2 linked regions of the Candidatus Thiodictyon syntrophicum genome follow. The protein of the gene in region 1 binds, or shares a complex with, the protein of each later gene. Links are inferred from orthologs where the notes say so. Each region holds a gene or a part of one and is shown on either strand. Other genes may lie near its edges.

Evidence for each region. The genes of interacting proteins can lie anywhere in the genome.
Region 2: the proteins of mfd (region 1) and uvrA are in contact, whole or in part, in a crystal structure (PDB 4DFC), measured with the Escherichia coli proteins. The link is inferred for Candidatus Thiodictyon syntrophicum from one-to-one orthologs.

What each region holds. Positions count from the first base shown.
Region 1 is NZ_CP020370.1:3,960,558-3,968,691, forward strand. The notes cover bases 1,960-6,012. They hold mfd (transcription-repair coupling factor), read left to right. Parts: upstream 1,960-2,302; coding sequence 2,303-5,812; downstream 5,813-6,012. Other genes in these bases: THSYN_RS16630 (UPF0175 family protein), read left to right, coding at 5,947-6,012. In the rest of the region: THSYN_RS16615 (hypothetical protein), read right to left, coding at 1-467; alr (alanine racemase), read right to left, coding at 724-1,836; more of THSYN_RS16630, read left to right, coding at 6,013-6,402; THSYN_RS16635 (PIN domain-containing protein), read left to right, coding at 6,395-6,622; THSYN_RS16640 (hypothetical protein), read left to right, coding at 6,856-7,290; THSYN_RS16645 (N-6 DNA methylase), read left to right, coding at 7,391-8,134. UniProt on the Escherichia coli protein: Couples transcription and DNA repair by recognizing RNA polymerase (RNAP) stalled at DNA lesions. Mediates ATP-dependent release of RNAP and its truncated transcript from the DNA, and recruitment of nucleotide excision repair machinery to the damaged site.
Region 2 is NZ_CP020370.1:6,799,718-6,805,454, reverse strand. What follows is about bases 57-3,460. They hold uvrA (excinuclease ABC subunit UvrA), read left to right. Parts: upstream 57-416; coding sequence 417-3,260; downstream 3,261-3,460. Other genes in these bases: THSYN_RS29140 (DNA-methyltransferase), read left to right, coding at 3,419-3,460; THSYN_RS29150 (F0F1 ATP synthase subunit epsilon), read left to right, coding at 57-83. Outside these bases: more of THSYN_RS29150, read left to right, coding at 1-56; more of THSYN_RS29140, read left to right, coding at 3,461-4,291; THSYN_RS29135 (ScaI family restriction endonuclease), read right to left, coding at 4,274-4,822; THSYN_RS29130 (helix-turn-helix domain-containing protein), read right to left, coding at 4,873-5,094; THSYN_RS29125 (NnrS family protein), read right to left, coding at 5,605-5,737. UniProt on the Escherichia coli protein: The UvrABC repair system catalyzes the recognition and processing of DNA lesions. UvrA is an ATPase and a DNA-binding protein. A damage recognition complex composed of 2 UvrA and 2 UvrB subunits scans DNA for abnormalities.

The sequences.
Region 1 (8,134 bases):
GCGTCGAAGGTCATCACGACGCCGCCCAGGTCAGCAACGGCCTGCGCCAGGACCGGGGGCGGCGCCTCAGCGGGCGCCTGCGTACCCTCGTGTGCAGCGGCGGCCAGCCGATAACTGCGCGCCACCATGACCCCGTGGCGCACCTCGAACTGCCCCTGCGGATCGATCCGCTCCAAGCCCTCGACCAATCCCTGCGGCCCCTGCCCCTCCACCCGCAGTGTCGCCGCCAGCCCGGTCTGCGTCGTCAAGGTCCGGGTCAGCCGATACAGGTCGGGGCGCGGGTTCTCCAGGACCAGTTCCTCCCGCAGCGGCTCCCCCAGGGGCGGCGCGGCCGCAAGTTCCCGGGCCTTGAACACCAGGCGCCGCTCCGGCCGGTCGGTGGCGGCCAGGTCCACCTGGCGCCCGCCCCGGGAGAAGGGCTCGGCGAGGGTCAGGATCTCGTGATGGGTCAGTGGATTGTTCGACATGTCATCCGCTACTCATGGGCGTTGATTGGCGTTCATTGGCGGACAAGACACCTCGGCCGGGACTTCTCCGCAGACCGATAAGCCAGAGGCTACAAGCCAGTCGTCGAAGACCGTGGCAACCGGATGCAAATAGACAGGATTAACAGGATGCAGTCGCAGTCAATCCAGTTATCGGCAATCCTGTAAATCCTGCGAAATCCTGTTAATCCTGTCCAATTTTCCTGCCCCAACTTCAATCGTCTGAGGGGTACCGGCTTTATGTGCTGCGGCCCTCGGCGGCATCGCCGTCGGCAGGCTCATAGCGCAGCGGCACCCGGCCGGTCACCCCGGTGAAGAGCGTATAGGCAATGGTGTCGCTGGCCGCGGCCACGGCGTTGGCGCTGACCTGTCCGCCCCAGAGTTCCACCCGATCCCCGATATGGGCCTGCGGCAGTTCGGTCAGGTCCACCGTCAGCATGTCCATGGAGACCCGGCCGATGAGGCGCGTCGGGCGGCCGGCGACCGCCACCGGGGTGCCGTCGCGGGCGTGGCGGGGATAGCCGTCGGCATAACCGGCCGCGACCACCCCCACCCGGGTCGGGCGCGCGCAGACGAAGCGCCCGCCGTAGCCGATCGCCTCCCCGGGCCCCAGGTCGCGCACCGCGATCAGGGCGGACTCCAGGGTCATGACCGGGCGCAGCCGGGCGGCCGACGGGTGCCCATCGCCCAGGGGCGAGGCCCCGTAGAGCATGATGCCGGGGCGCACCCAGTCGGCGATGCCCGCGGGCCAGGCGATGAGGCCGGGGGAACTGACCAGGCTGCGGGGTGCCGCGAGCCCCTCCCAGACCTCGGCGCACAGCGCCAGTTGCTGCCTGGTATAGGGGTGCTGCGGCTCATCGGCGCGGGCCAGGTGGGTCATCAGCACCAGGTCGCCGACCGCGGGGCAGGCGGCCAGTTGCGCGTAGGCGGCGGCGAAGGCCTCCGGTGTCAGGCCGAGGCGGTGCATCCCGGAGTCCAGCTTGAGCCAGCAGGCGAGCGGCCGCGCCGGGCGGGCCGCCTGGACCCACTCCAGTTGCTCCCGCTGGTGGACCACCATGGCGAGACGGTGCCGATCGACCAGCGCGAGTTCGTCCGGGGTCACGACCCCCTCCAGCAGGAGGATGGGGGCACTGATCCCGGATTCGCGCAACTCCAGGGCCTCCTCCACGCACGCGACCCCGAAGGCATCGGCCGCCCCGACCAGGGCGCGGGCCACCGGCACCGCCCCGTGGCCGTAGCCGTTGGCCTTGACCACCGCGACCAGGCGCGCCGACCCGGCCAGTTCCCTGGCGACGAGAAAGTTGTGGCGCAGGGCATCAAGGTCGATGCGGGCACGGGTGGGACGGGCCATCGTGGTCTCCAAGCGACGGGCATTCTCTGCCGGGTAATGCGGGTCAGGACGATGACCGCGGGTGCTTCGGCGCTACCCTGAGCCTGCTCGAACAGGCCGCGCCGATCGTCGTCGCGCGTCTGCGTCGGTCGCGCGGCGATTGGGCAGTTCAACCGACGCTCAGGGCGATCCCGCAGCGTGCGGCCTTGGGGGAAGGTGCGGCCGACCGCAAGTCGAACCAAGGCGGCGACTCGGTTGACGCCGATCCTTCTCACGGACCGGGCGTCGTTGTCGTTGTCGTAATAGAACAATCCGATCACCACAACGACAACGACAACGACCAGGACCAGGACAGCGCACCCCGACGACTCGCCATGGATGCAGGCGCATACCCGATCAGATATCCTGTCAGGGCTATGCCATCTTCCAAATCCACTCGGAACCTCGCCCCGCGGGCGATCTTCCGAGCACCGCAGCCCCGAGCCCGATGACCCCCCCTGCCCTACTTGCGTCGACCGCCGAAGCCCTGTTCTCACCCCTGACCCCGCCCCTGCCGACGCGCCCCGGCGAGCGCCTGCTGTGGGGCCGCCTCCAGGGCGCGGCCACGGCGCTCGCCATCGCCGCGGCGGCGCGCGCCCACCCCGGGCTGGTGCTGGCCCTGGTGGAGGATGTCCAGGCGGCGGGGCGCCTGCGCGACGCCCTGACCTTCTTCCTGGGCGAGGGGTCGGAGCAGGGCGCCATCCCGCTCCTCGGCTTCCCGGACTGGGAGACCCTGCCCTACGACTGCTTCTCGCCCCTGCCGGAACTGGTCTCGGAGCGGCTGCTGACCCTGCACCGGCTGCCGGGGCTCAAGCGCGGGGTGCTGGTGGTGCCGGTGGCGACCCTGCTCCAGCGCCTGCCGCCGCGCGACTATGTGGACGGCCAGTCCTTGGTGCTCGCGGTCGGCGACCAACTGGATCTCGACGCCACCCGCCGCCGCCTGGAGCGCGCCGGCTATTCCTGCGTCTCCCAGGTGATGGGCCATGGCGAGTTCGCGGTGCGCGGCTCCATCCTCGACTGCTTCCCCATGGGAAGCACTGAGCCCCTGCGCATCGATCTCTTGGACGACGAGGTCGATACCATCCGCACCTTCGATCCGGAGACCCAGCGCACGCGCGAACGCCTGACCCGGGTGCGGATGCTCCCGGCGCGCGAGTTCCCCCTGAGCGAGGAGGCGATCTCGGGCTTCCGCCAGCGCTACCGGGTGCTCTTCGAGGGCGACCCCACGGTCAGCCTGATCTACCGGGAGGTCTCCGAGGGCCGCACCCCCGGCGGGCTGGAATACTACCTGCCGCTCTTCTTCGAGGAGACCGCGACCCTCTTCGACTACCTGCCCGAGGGCGTCCTGGCCCTGGAGTCCGACCGCTGCCGGGACGCGGCGACCGCCTTTCTGGACGGGGTCGAGGCGCGCTACGAGCAGCGCCGTCACGATGTCGAGCGGCCCCTGCTGCCGCCCGCCCGGATCTATCTCGCGGCGGACGAACTCGCGCATCGGCTCAAGGGCCTGTCCGGGGTCCTCTACCAGCGCGGCGAGCAGGACGAGCGCCGCAAGGGCTACGCCGAGGCGCACAACTTCGCCACCCGCGCCCTGCCGCCCATGAACATCCAGGCGCGCGCCGCCCACCCGGCCCAGGCGCTCCAGGAGTTCCTGGCCGCCCCGGGCCGCCGTGTGCTCTTCATCGCCGAGGGCCTGGGCCGGCGCGAGATGCTCAACGACCACCTGCACGGCTTCGGCGTCAACCCCCGCCCGGTCGAGGGCTGGGCCGCCTTCCTGGCCGGCAAGGACCCGATCGGACTGACCGTCGCCCCCCTGGAGCAGGGCCTGTGGCTGGCGGACCCGGATCTCGCCATCGTCACCGAGACCCAACTCTACGGCGAGCGCGTGCGCCAGGAGCGCCGCCGCCGGGCGCGCGAGCGCGACGGCGACGCCATCGTGCGCAATCTGACCGAGCTGACGGCCGGCTCCCCGGTCGTCCACGAGGACCACGGGGTCGGTCGCTATCTGGGTCTGGAGACGCTGACCGTCGGGGGTCTGACCACCGAGTTCCTGACGCTCGAATATGCCAAGGGCGACAAACTCTATGTCCCGGTCAGCTCGCTGCATCTGATCTCGCGCTACACCGGCGCCTCCCCGGAGAACGCCCCCCTGCACCGCCTGGGCGGCGACCAGTGGGACAAGGTCAAGCGCAAGGCGGCCGAGAAGGCGTGCGACGTGGCCGCGGAACTGTTGGACATCTACGCCCGGCGCGCCGCCCGGCCCGGCATCGCCTTCCCGGAGCCGGGCGAGGAGTACGCCGCCTTCGCCGACGCCTTCGCCTTCGAGGAGACCCCGGACCAGGCGCGCGCCATCGAGGGGGTGCTGGCCGACATGGAGGACACCAAGCCCATGGACCGCGTGGTGTGCGGCGATGTCGGCTTCGGCAAGACCGAGGTCGCCATGCGCGCCGCCTTCGTGGCTGCCAACGGCGGGCGTCAGGTGGCCGTGCTGGTGCCCACCACGCTGCTGGCCCAACAGCACTTCGAGAACTTCTCCGACCGCTTCGCCGACTGGCCGATCAAGGTCGAGAGCCTGTCGCGCTTTCGCAATGCCAAGGAACAGAAGGTCATCCTGGACGGCCTGGCCAAGGGTACGCTCGACATCGTGGTCGGCACCCACAAGCTCCTGCAGGCATCGGTCAAGTTCAAGAACTTAGGGTTAGTCATCATCGACGAGGAACACCGCTTCGGCGTGCGCCACAAGGAGCAGATGAAGTCACTGCGTGCCGAGGTCGATGTCTTGACCCTCACCGCCACCCCCATCCCGCGTACGCTCAATATGGCGATGTCCGGCCTGCGCGACCTCTCCATCATCGCCACGCCGCCGGTCGAGCGCCATCCCATCAAGACCTTCGTCAGCCCCTGGAACGATGCACTGATCCAGGAGGCCGTGCTGCGCGAATTGAAACGCGGCGGCCAGGTCTATTTCCTCCACAATGAGGTGGAGACCATCGAGAACCAGGCCCAGAAACTCGAGGCCCTGATCCCGGAGGCCCGCATCCAGGTCGCCCACGGCCAACTGCGCGAACGCGACCTGGAGCGCATCATGCGCGACTTCTATCACCAGCGTTTCAATGTCCTGGTGTGCACCACCATCATCGAGAGCGGCATCGACGTGCCCAGCGCCAATACCATCGTCATCAACCGTGCGGACAAGCTCGGCCTGGCGCAACTGCACCAATTGCGCGGCCGGGTCGGGCGCTCGCACCATCGCGCCTATGCCTACCTGATCACCCCGCCCCCCAAACAGATGACCGAGGACGCCAAGAAGCGCCTGGAGGCGATCGAGTCCATGGAAGACCTGGGCGCCGGCTTCACACTCGCCACCCATGACCTGGAGATCCGCGGCGCCGGTGAACTCCTGGGCGATGAGCAGTCCGGCCAGATCCACGAGATCGGCTTCTCGCTCTATATGGATCTGCTGGAGCGGGCGGTCCAGGCGCTCAAGGCCGGGCGCACTCCGGAACTCGATCGTCCCCTGGACCACGGCGCCGAGATCGACCTGGGCCTACCCGCGCTGCTGCCCAGCGACTACCTGCCCGATGTCCATACGCGGCTCGTCATGTACAAACGGATCGCCAGCGCCAAGGACCAGGAGGCCTTGCGCGAGATTCAAGTGGAAATGATCGACCGCTTCGGCCTGCTGCCCGACCCGGCCAAGAACCTGATGGCGATCACGGAGATCAAGCTCACCGTCCAGCCCTACGGCATCAAGAAGATCGAGGCCGGCCCCGCGGGCGGGCGGGTCATCTTCGGCAGCGATACCAAGGTCGATCCCACGCGGCTCATCAAGCTCATTCAGACCCGGCCGAAGGAATACAAGCTCGACGGGGGGGATAAGCTGCGGTTCTTTCGGGACCTGTCCGATCCGACCCAGCGGATCGAGCAGGTCGGGCGGGTGGTAGAACAGTTGCTGGGCTGACCCCCAACACCGGAAGTCGAGCCTTTCCCGCGAACGTCGCGCAGCGACACTGTGGGAGCGGCTTCAGCCGGTCGACGCCCGACACAGACGGGGTACAATCGCGCAGTCAATCCATCCCTAAGCGAGTCAGACACATGAATCCCTTGCAGATCGAGGATCGTGGCTTACTGATCCCGCCGGAGTACCTGGCCGGCCTGGCCCGCCAAGTGCGCGTGCGTCCGATCAAAGGCGGTATCGTCGTCGAATCCGCCGATCAGGCCGACGCCAGGGACGCGCTGCAATCCATGGTCGAGCGGCTGCGCGCGGTCGCCGCTGAAGACCCGCTCGATCCGTCCGAGATCGCCCGCATCGTCGACGATATCCCCGAGGACGCGCTACTCGCGCCGAAGGTGTCCGACGCCACCGCCGCCGCGGAGATCCGTCTCGCCGCCGCGGTGAAACTCTACGAACTTGGCCGTTTGTCTTCCGGCGCGGCAGCACGGCGGGCAGGATTACCGCGGGTGCAGTTCCTGAGCAAGCTGGCCGATTACAGTGTCGACACCTTCTGCCTCTCCGACGATGAACTGAAGCGACAGACTCACCTTGCCTGAGGTCATCTGTAACACCTCGCCGCTCCAGTATTTGCACCAACTGGGGCGTCTGGACCTGCTGCCGAGCCTGGTGTCGCGGGTCCTGGTGCCGACCGCGGTAGCCGCCGAACTGGCCGAAGGCCGGCGGCTTGGCCTGGATCTGCCGATCCCTGAGAACCTGCCCTGGGTGGATCTGCGTGAGGCCCCTCAGGGCCGCCCCGGAGGCATCAAGCGCGGATGACCTGGATGCGCCGCCCCTCCGGGTTTGGCTCTTCGGCCGCAGCCGTGCGCTCGGTGATCGGCGGCTGGTCGCGGCGGCGGTCGAAGATCGTTGTTGGCGTTGCCCAGCGACACCCGGCGGAAAGCCGATCCCAGGGGTGCCCCTCAGTTCGTTGAGGTTAGGGTGAACTGGCTAGACATACAGCACTACTGGGGCTATGCTCCCTCGAAGACAAAACTTTCCCCTTTAATCCAATGCAAGCACTGCAGTTGCGTGAGCGAGTCGGTTGCACCGAGCCGGACCGCAAAGCCTGGGAGCGGACCGGGGTCCTGGTGGCCCTGCGCGCGGGCTCGGGCGCCGGGGTCCACGCGCAGTACGACGATGCGAATCTGGTGGCTGCAATGATCGCCAAGGAAATGAAGCGGATGCGCGTTCCCGCGTCCCGCTATGCCACCGCCTTCGGCGAGTTACACAACTGGCTGCGCCGCCGTTCCAGCCTGGATTGGCCGCGCTACCGGGTCTTTCTGACCCCGGAAACCGCCCAGTTCCAACGCGCTGGCGACCCCGCAGTGCCGACACTCGCCGGATTCTCCCTGGACTTGGGCCAACTCTGCACCCGCCTCTTCCCGGACGGGGTGATGGCTGATCCTCAGTTGTCGCTACCTTTCGCGCTGGGGTCGGTACGATGAGACGGCATGCCAACGTCGCTGCCACGCGCCGTAGCGCCGATTGGTCGGGATGCACACGGTGTGGCTCGTCCGGTCCACTGACTCCAATCTGCGGTAGACCATGAGCGCCCTGGACGACCTGGTCGAGCGTTACGGCGCCAATCCCGCCGGGCTCTTGGCGTTCGATCAGGACGTTCCGGCGCTGCTGCCCTATGCGACCCTGGTAGCCACCCGCCGAGCCGGTTGCCCTGACCTGAGCGCCCTGCACGCCGTCTATGAGTGGCAGGACAGCCCCCTGGTATTCCTGGTCGACGGCGATCGGCTAGAGGATGACAACCACCTGCGTCGCATCCGTCGCCGGATCGCACTCAGCGGTGACGCGCCCTATCTGGGCGTCGTGCAACCGGGGCGGCTGACCATTCACGCGATCGGACTAGACAGTGCCTCGGCGGGACTTAGCAGAATTCCTCTTGCGGTCGAAGCACCCATCACCTTCGCCTACCTGGCCTCTCAGCGACCCCAAGCGCGGGGCGTGCGGCGGCAGTGGATTACGGACTTGATTCTGCGATTGCTGCAAGGCTCCCTGGGCGATCTGCGACGCGCTGGGATTGCTGAGCCAGACGCCATCTCGCTGGCTGGCCGCGCGCTGTTCACCCGCTTCCTGGCCGACCGCGAGTTACTCCCGCAGACCCTCGCGCTAACGGAAGTGGTGCGTGCCTTGTTCGACGACCCGGACCAAACAGCACGAACCTCTCGCTGGCTCGATAAGACCTTCAACGGCGACTTCCTGCCACTCAGTCCCGGCTTGCTGACCCGTTTGCCCACCGCGGCCTGCCTGACTTTGGGTCATATCATGCGCCGCGCG
Region 2 (5,737 bases), 2.8 Mb from region 1 along the record:
ACGCCAAGGCCCAGTCCGAACTGGCCGAGGCCATCGCCCAGTTACGGGCGATCGAGCGGCTGCGCAAGATGAAGACCAGTTAGGGCTCCTTCCCGGTCGCCCTAACTTATGCCCTCGGCGCTTTGCGCCGGGGGCATTTTGATTTTTGCCTTTTGTCATCCTGCGGCGATACTGCTCCGAGACTGGGCAGGCGCTCCCGTAGGATGGGTAGAGCGCAGCGAAACCCATCAATTGTCGGCGTCACGCGCCAATCGCAATCGGCGGGAGCCTCGCGCTTGTCCGACTTTCGCCCCCGCGCTATCGTAGAGGTCTGGGAACTGGGCGTTCTGCGAGGGGAATCAGATGCAAACCTATGAGTCCGACATCGTCGCCTGGTCCATGGATGAGGATGTCCTGGCTCCGTCCTGGCTCCCGGAATGATCCGCCTGCGCGGTGCCCGCACCCACAACCTCAAGAACCTGGATCTGGATCTGCCGCGCGACCGGCTGATCGTCGTCACCGGGCTCTCAGGCTCCGGCAAGTCTTCTCTCGCCTTCGACACCATCTATGCCGAGGGCCAGCGCCGCTATGTCGAGTCGCTGTCCGCCTATGCCCGGCAATTCCTCTCGGTGATGGAAAAGCCGGACATCGATCATATCGAGGGGCTGTCGCCCGCCATCTCGATCGAGCAGAAGACCACCTCCCACAACCCGCGCTCCACCGTCGGCACCATTACCGAGATCTACGACTATTTGCGCCTGCTGTTCGCCCGCGTCGGCAGCCCCCGCTGCCCCCAACACGGGGAGACGCTCGAGGCCCAGACCGTCAGTCAGATGGTCGACCAGGTATTGGCCCTGCCGGAGGGGGAGCGGCTCATGCTCCTGGCCCCGGTGGTGTCCGCGCGTAAAGGCGAGTACCAGCGACTGATCGCGGAACTGCACGCCCAGGGGTTCGTGCGGGCGCGCATCGACGGCGAACTGTGCGAACTCGACAGCCCGCCGGACCTGGATCTCAAGAAGAAGCACGACATCGAGGTCGTGATCGACCGCTTTCGGGTACGCCCCGATCTGCACCTGCGGCTGGCTGAGTCATTCGAGACCGCGCTCGCGCTCTCCGGTGGTATCGCCCGAATAGCGCCGCTGGAGCCCCCGAAAGACGCAGACAGTGCGGCGCCGGGGCGCCCTGAGATCACCTTTTCGGCCACCTTCGCCTGCCCCGTCTGCGGCTACAGCATCCAGGAGTTGGAACCGCGCCTCTTCTCGTTCAACAACCCGGCGGGGGCCTGTCCGACCTGCGACGGGCTGGGCGTCGAGCAGTTCTTCGACCCGGCCAAGGTCGTCGCCCAACCGGGGGTGAGCCTGGCCGCTGGGGCCGTGCGCGGCTGGGACCGGCGCAACGGCTATTACTTTCAGATGGTCCAGGCCGTCGCCGAGCACTATGGGTTCGATGTGGAGACCGCCTGGGTCGACCTGTCGGAGACCGCCCGCCAGGTGGTGCTCTATGGCTCCGGCAAGGACAAGCTCAAACTCAGGCTCCCCCACGAGGGCGGCAGCGGGAAGCTGCGTCCCTTCGAGGGGATCATCCCCAACCTGGAGCGACGCTATCGCGAAACCGACTCCACCACCGTGCGCGAGGAGCTGGCCCGCTATCTGTCGCACCACCCCTGCCCGGCCTGCCATGGCGCCCGTCTGAGCGAGGCGGCGCGCCACGTCTTCGTCGCCGACCGCAACCTCCCCAGCCTCTGCGCCCTGCCGGTCGGCGAGTGCCTCGCCTGGTTCGAGGGGCTGATCCTGCCCGGGCGGCGCGGCGAGATCGGCGCCCGCATCAACCAGGAGATCGCCACCCGGCTGCGTTTCCTCACCGACGTGGGGCTCGACTATCTCACGCTCGCGCGCAGCGCCGAGACCCTCTCCGGCGGTGAGGGCCAGCGCATCCGGCTCGCCAGCCAGATCGGCGCCGGCCTGGTCGGCGTCATGTACATCCTGGACGAGCCCTCCATCGGCCTGCACCAGCGCGACAACGCCCGGCTGCTCAAGACCCTGACCCACCTACGCGACATCGGCAACACCGTCATCGTGGTGGAGCACGACGAGGAGGCGATCCGCGCCGCGGACCTGGTGGTCGACATGGGGCCGGGCGCCGGGGTCCACGGCGGTGAGCTCGTCGCCCAAGGCACCGCCGCGCAGATCGCCGCCAACCCGAAATCACTGACCGGCCGCTATCTCTGCGGCGACCTGCGCATTGCGATCCCGCAACACCGCACCCCGTCGGACCCGGAGCGCCAATTGCGTATCCTGGGTGCCACCGGCAATAACCTTAAAGATGTCGATGCCGCCATCCCGGTCGGCAGCTTTTGCTGCATCACTGGGGTCTCCGGCTCCGGCAAGTCCACGCTCATCAATGATACCCTATTCCCCGTGGCCGCCCGCCAACTCAACGGCGCCAGCCTCACCGCCGCCCCCCACCGCGTCATCGAGGGCCTGGCGTATTTCGACAAGATCGTCGATATCGATCAGAGCCCCATCGGCCGCACCCCCCGCTCCAATCCGGCCACCTATACGGGGCTATTCAACCTGGTGCGCGACCTGTTCGCGTCCGTACCCGAGGCCCGCTCCCGCGGCTACGGCCCAGGCCGCTTCAGCTTCAACGTCAAGGGCGGGCGCTGTGAGGCGTGCAAGGGCGATGGCCTCATTCGGGTGGAGATGCACTTCCTGCCCGACATCTATGTCCAGTGCGACACCTGTAAGGGCCGCCGCTATAACCGCGAGACGCTGGAGGTCCGCTATAAGGGCCGCACCATCGACGAGGTCCTGAACCTCACCATCGAGGACGCGCTGCCCTTCTTCGCCCCGGTCGAGGTCATACACCGCAAGCTCCAGACCTTAATCGACGTGGGCCTTGCCTATGTGCGCCTGGGCCAGAGCGCGACGACCCTCTCCGGGGGCGAGGCGCAGCGGGTCAAGCTCTCGCGGGAACTGAGCAAACGGGACACCGGCCGCACCCTCTATATCCTGGACGAGCCCACCACCGGCCTGCACTTTCACGACGTGGCCCAATTGCTCCAGGTCCTGCACCGCTTCCGCGACCACGGCAATACCGTCATCGTCATCGAGCACAACCTGGACGTCATCAAGACCGCCGATTGGGTCATCGACCTGGGGCCAGAGGGCGGGGACAAGGGCGGTGAGGTCATCAGTGTCGGCACGCCGGAACAGATCGCGGCCGATCCCGGGTCCCATACTGGGCGGTTCCTCAAGCCCTTGTTGCAGCGCGGCTGGTAGGGTGGGTAGCGCGCATCGACCCGAAACCAGAGCATTTTGACCGACTGGCCAAATCAATGGTCCACGAGCGGTTTCCGTGCCGACGCTAACCCTGCTCTCTTGCGGGCCTCCGCGTGTAGTTGACAGTTGCGATAATTTTGACTACTATAAGTAGCATCATGCTGCCGGATACTGATATCTTTTCTCTGTGCCGTTCTGCCTTTGGAGCTCCGAGCTACGAGGCCGACGAGGTTGCGATTTTTCAGGGTGACTGTCTTGAGCTAATGAGGCAACTCCCTCCCAAGATGATCGATCTCGCAGTGACGTCGCCGCCGTATAACATTGGCAAAGAATACGAAGACGTATTGTCGCAAACGCAATATTTGGATTGGTGCGAATCATGGATCAAGCAGATTCATCGCATCACCAAGAGCGACGGCGCATTTTGGTTAAACCTTGGGTATTTCGGAATTCCTGGCAAGGGCCGTGCGATACCGATCCCGTATTTTCTTTGGAATAGAACGCCTTTTTTTCTAATCCAGGAGATAGTCTGGAACTACGGTGCTGGAGTGGCTTGCCGGAGCATGTTTTCGCCCCGAAACGAAAAATTTCTATGGTACGTCAAAGATGCGATGTCGTACTGCTTTAATCTTGACGAGATACGTGATCCCGACGTGAAATACCCAAATCAGAAAAAAAACGGTAAGCTAAAATGCAATCCCTTAGGGAAAAATCCGACCGATGTCTGGCAGTTCCCGAAAGTGACCTCTGGCAGGGATAGGAGTTCAGAAGAGCGGACCCCTCATCCGGCTCAGTTTCCGCTCGCTGTCATTGAGCGGATCATAAAATGCAGTAGCAATGAAGGGGATGTGATACTCGATCCATTTCTTGGTTCTGGAACCACGGCGGAAGCGGCGCTACGACATGGTCGAAAAGTGATTGGGTTTGAAATCGACCCATCCTATGTTCAGATTGCCAGCCGCCGAATTTCAAATTACTTTGAGGCAAAGCAATTTGCCGAAGCCCAAATCGAATTAGCTCTTGGCGTATAGAGTTTTTAACTTTCCGGCGTAAATGTCAGAAGTTAATCGCGACTGCTGGCCTGTAGCTGCTCGCTGGCCAATCCAATCGGCATGGTCAAGCCAGCCGAATCGGATTAACAAAATCGTCGGTTCCGTCCCTTGTGGAGCGAATTTTTCAAAGTTGACAGTTAGATAGTAGCCCGACTTGCTTTTCTTGTCCTTTCTTGCATCTTGAGCATAGCTTCGGTTGCCGAAAATCTGGTCCCGATGAGACGAAGTCTTTAACTCGATAGAGAAGCTGTCGTTCGGGACATAGACGATATCTTTGTCATCAGCGGTTTGCTCCCCTCTCCATTCCTTTGGATATCGTGCTGCCACTTCAAGTGGAATCAATTCATGGAGCAAAGCGCCCATGATTTGGGGTTTCGGGAAAATGTCTTTTCCAATTTTGAAGCTGTGCGATCCAATCGCCGAGGTGAAGATGGACTGCCATGCGTCAAGGACAATATCGACGATTTCTTTGCTTCCTAGGGGATGTTTCGAGATCAGTTTCTCGGTCACTGTTCGCCAATTTTCAGGCGAAACGTTATGATATGGAGATTGCAACCCCATTATTGAATTCCCTCAAGGAGTTTACTTGGCGTCGTGCCTAGGGCCGTCGCGATCTTTATAATGTTCTCGAGGCTTATATTTCTTTCGCCTCGCTCTACCGAACCAATGTAAGTCCGGTGTAGTCCACTCGCCTCAGCAAGGTCTTCCTGCGACAGCCTATGGCTGAGGCGAAGGTCTCGAACGTGCTGACCAAAGAGTCGCTTTTCGGTTGATCTTGCCATGCATCTCAGGATGCCTGTATGATGATTATGTTTCTACAGACTATAAGTATCGTCTCGACTTAGCTCTGACGTTCAATCAGTCTTGGAGGAAACTGTAACGAAAGTTGCGAAAGTCCGATTTCAGGACCTTGCGTCGGCGATCGACCTTGACGACGACCGGCTTGAAAAGTTGACCGACGGAGCGAATTTGGCGTTCAGCCCGGGGTTGGCGAGGGTGATAATTGGGTAATAGGAGAAGGTGCGGGGGCGGCAAAATAGGATCGAGTGGTCTGTATGTGAAAAAACTTGGCGCCTTGGCGTGAGACCTGATGTTTCTGGGCTGAGAGGCGCCGAACATCTTGGACCAGACGGACCTGCCCTTGGGCTACATCCACGGCCGCAAGACCGCGTTCGGATTGAATAATCGCTGGGGCAGCCGTGTTGCGTGCGCGGGGTGAGGCTTGGCCGCCGGGATAATGATCGGCCCGCGTGCTGCGCTCTCGCAGGCGCGCCAGCCCACAATGCAGCGAATCATCCCGGCCGTCCGTCGACCCGTCTGCTGACCAGCAGCGGTGCATAGACCCACAGAAAGACCCCGAACGCCAGGACCCACAGAAACCCGGAGCCGATCAGCCAATGGCTATAGGCCGACGGCCACGCCAGC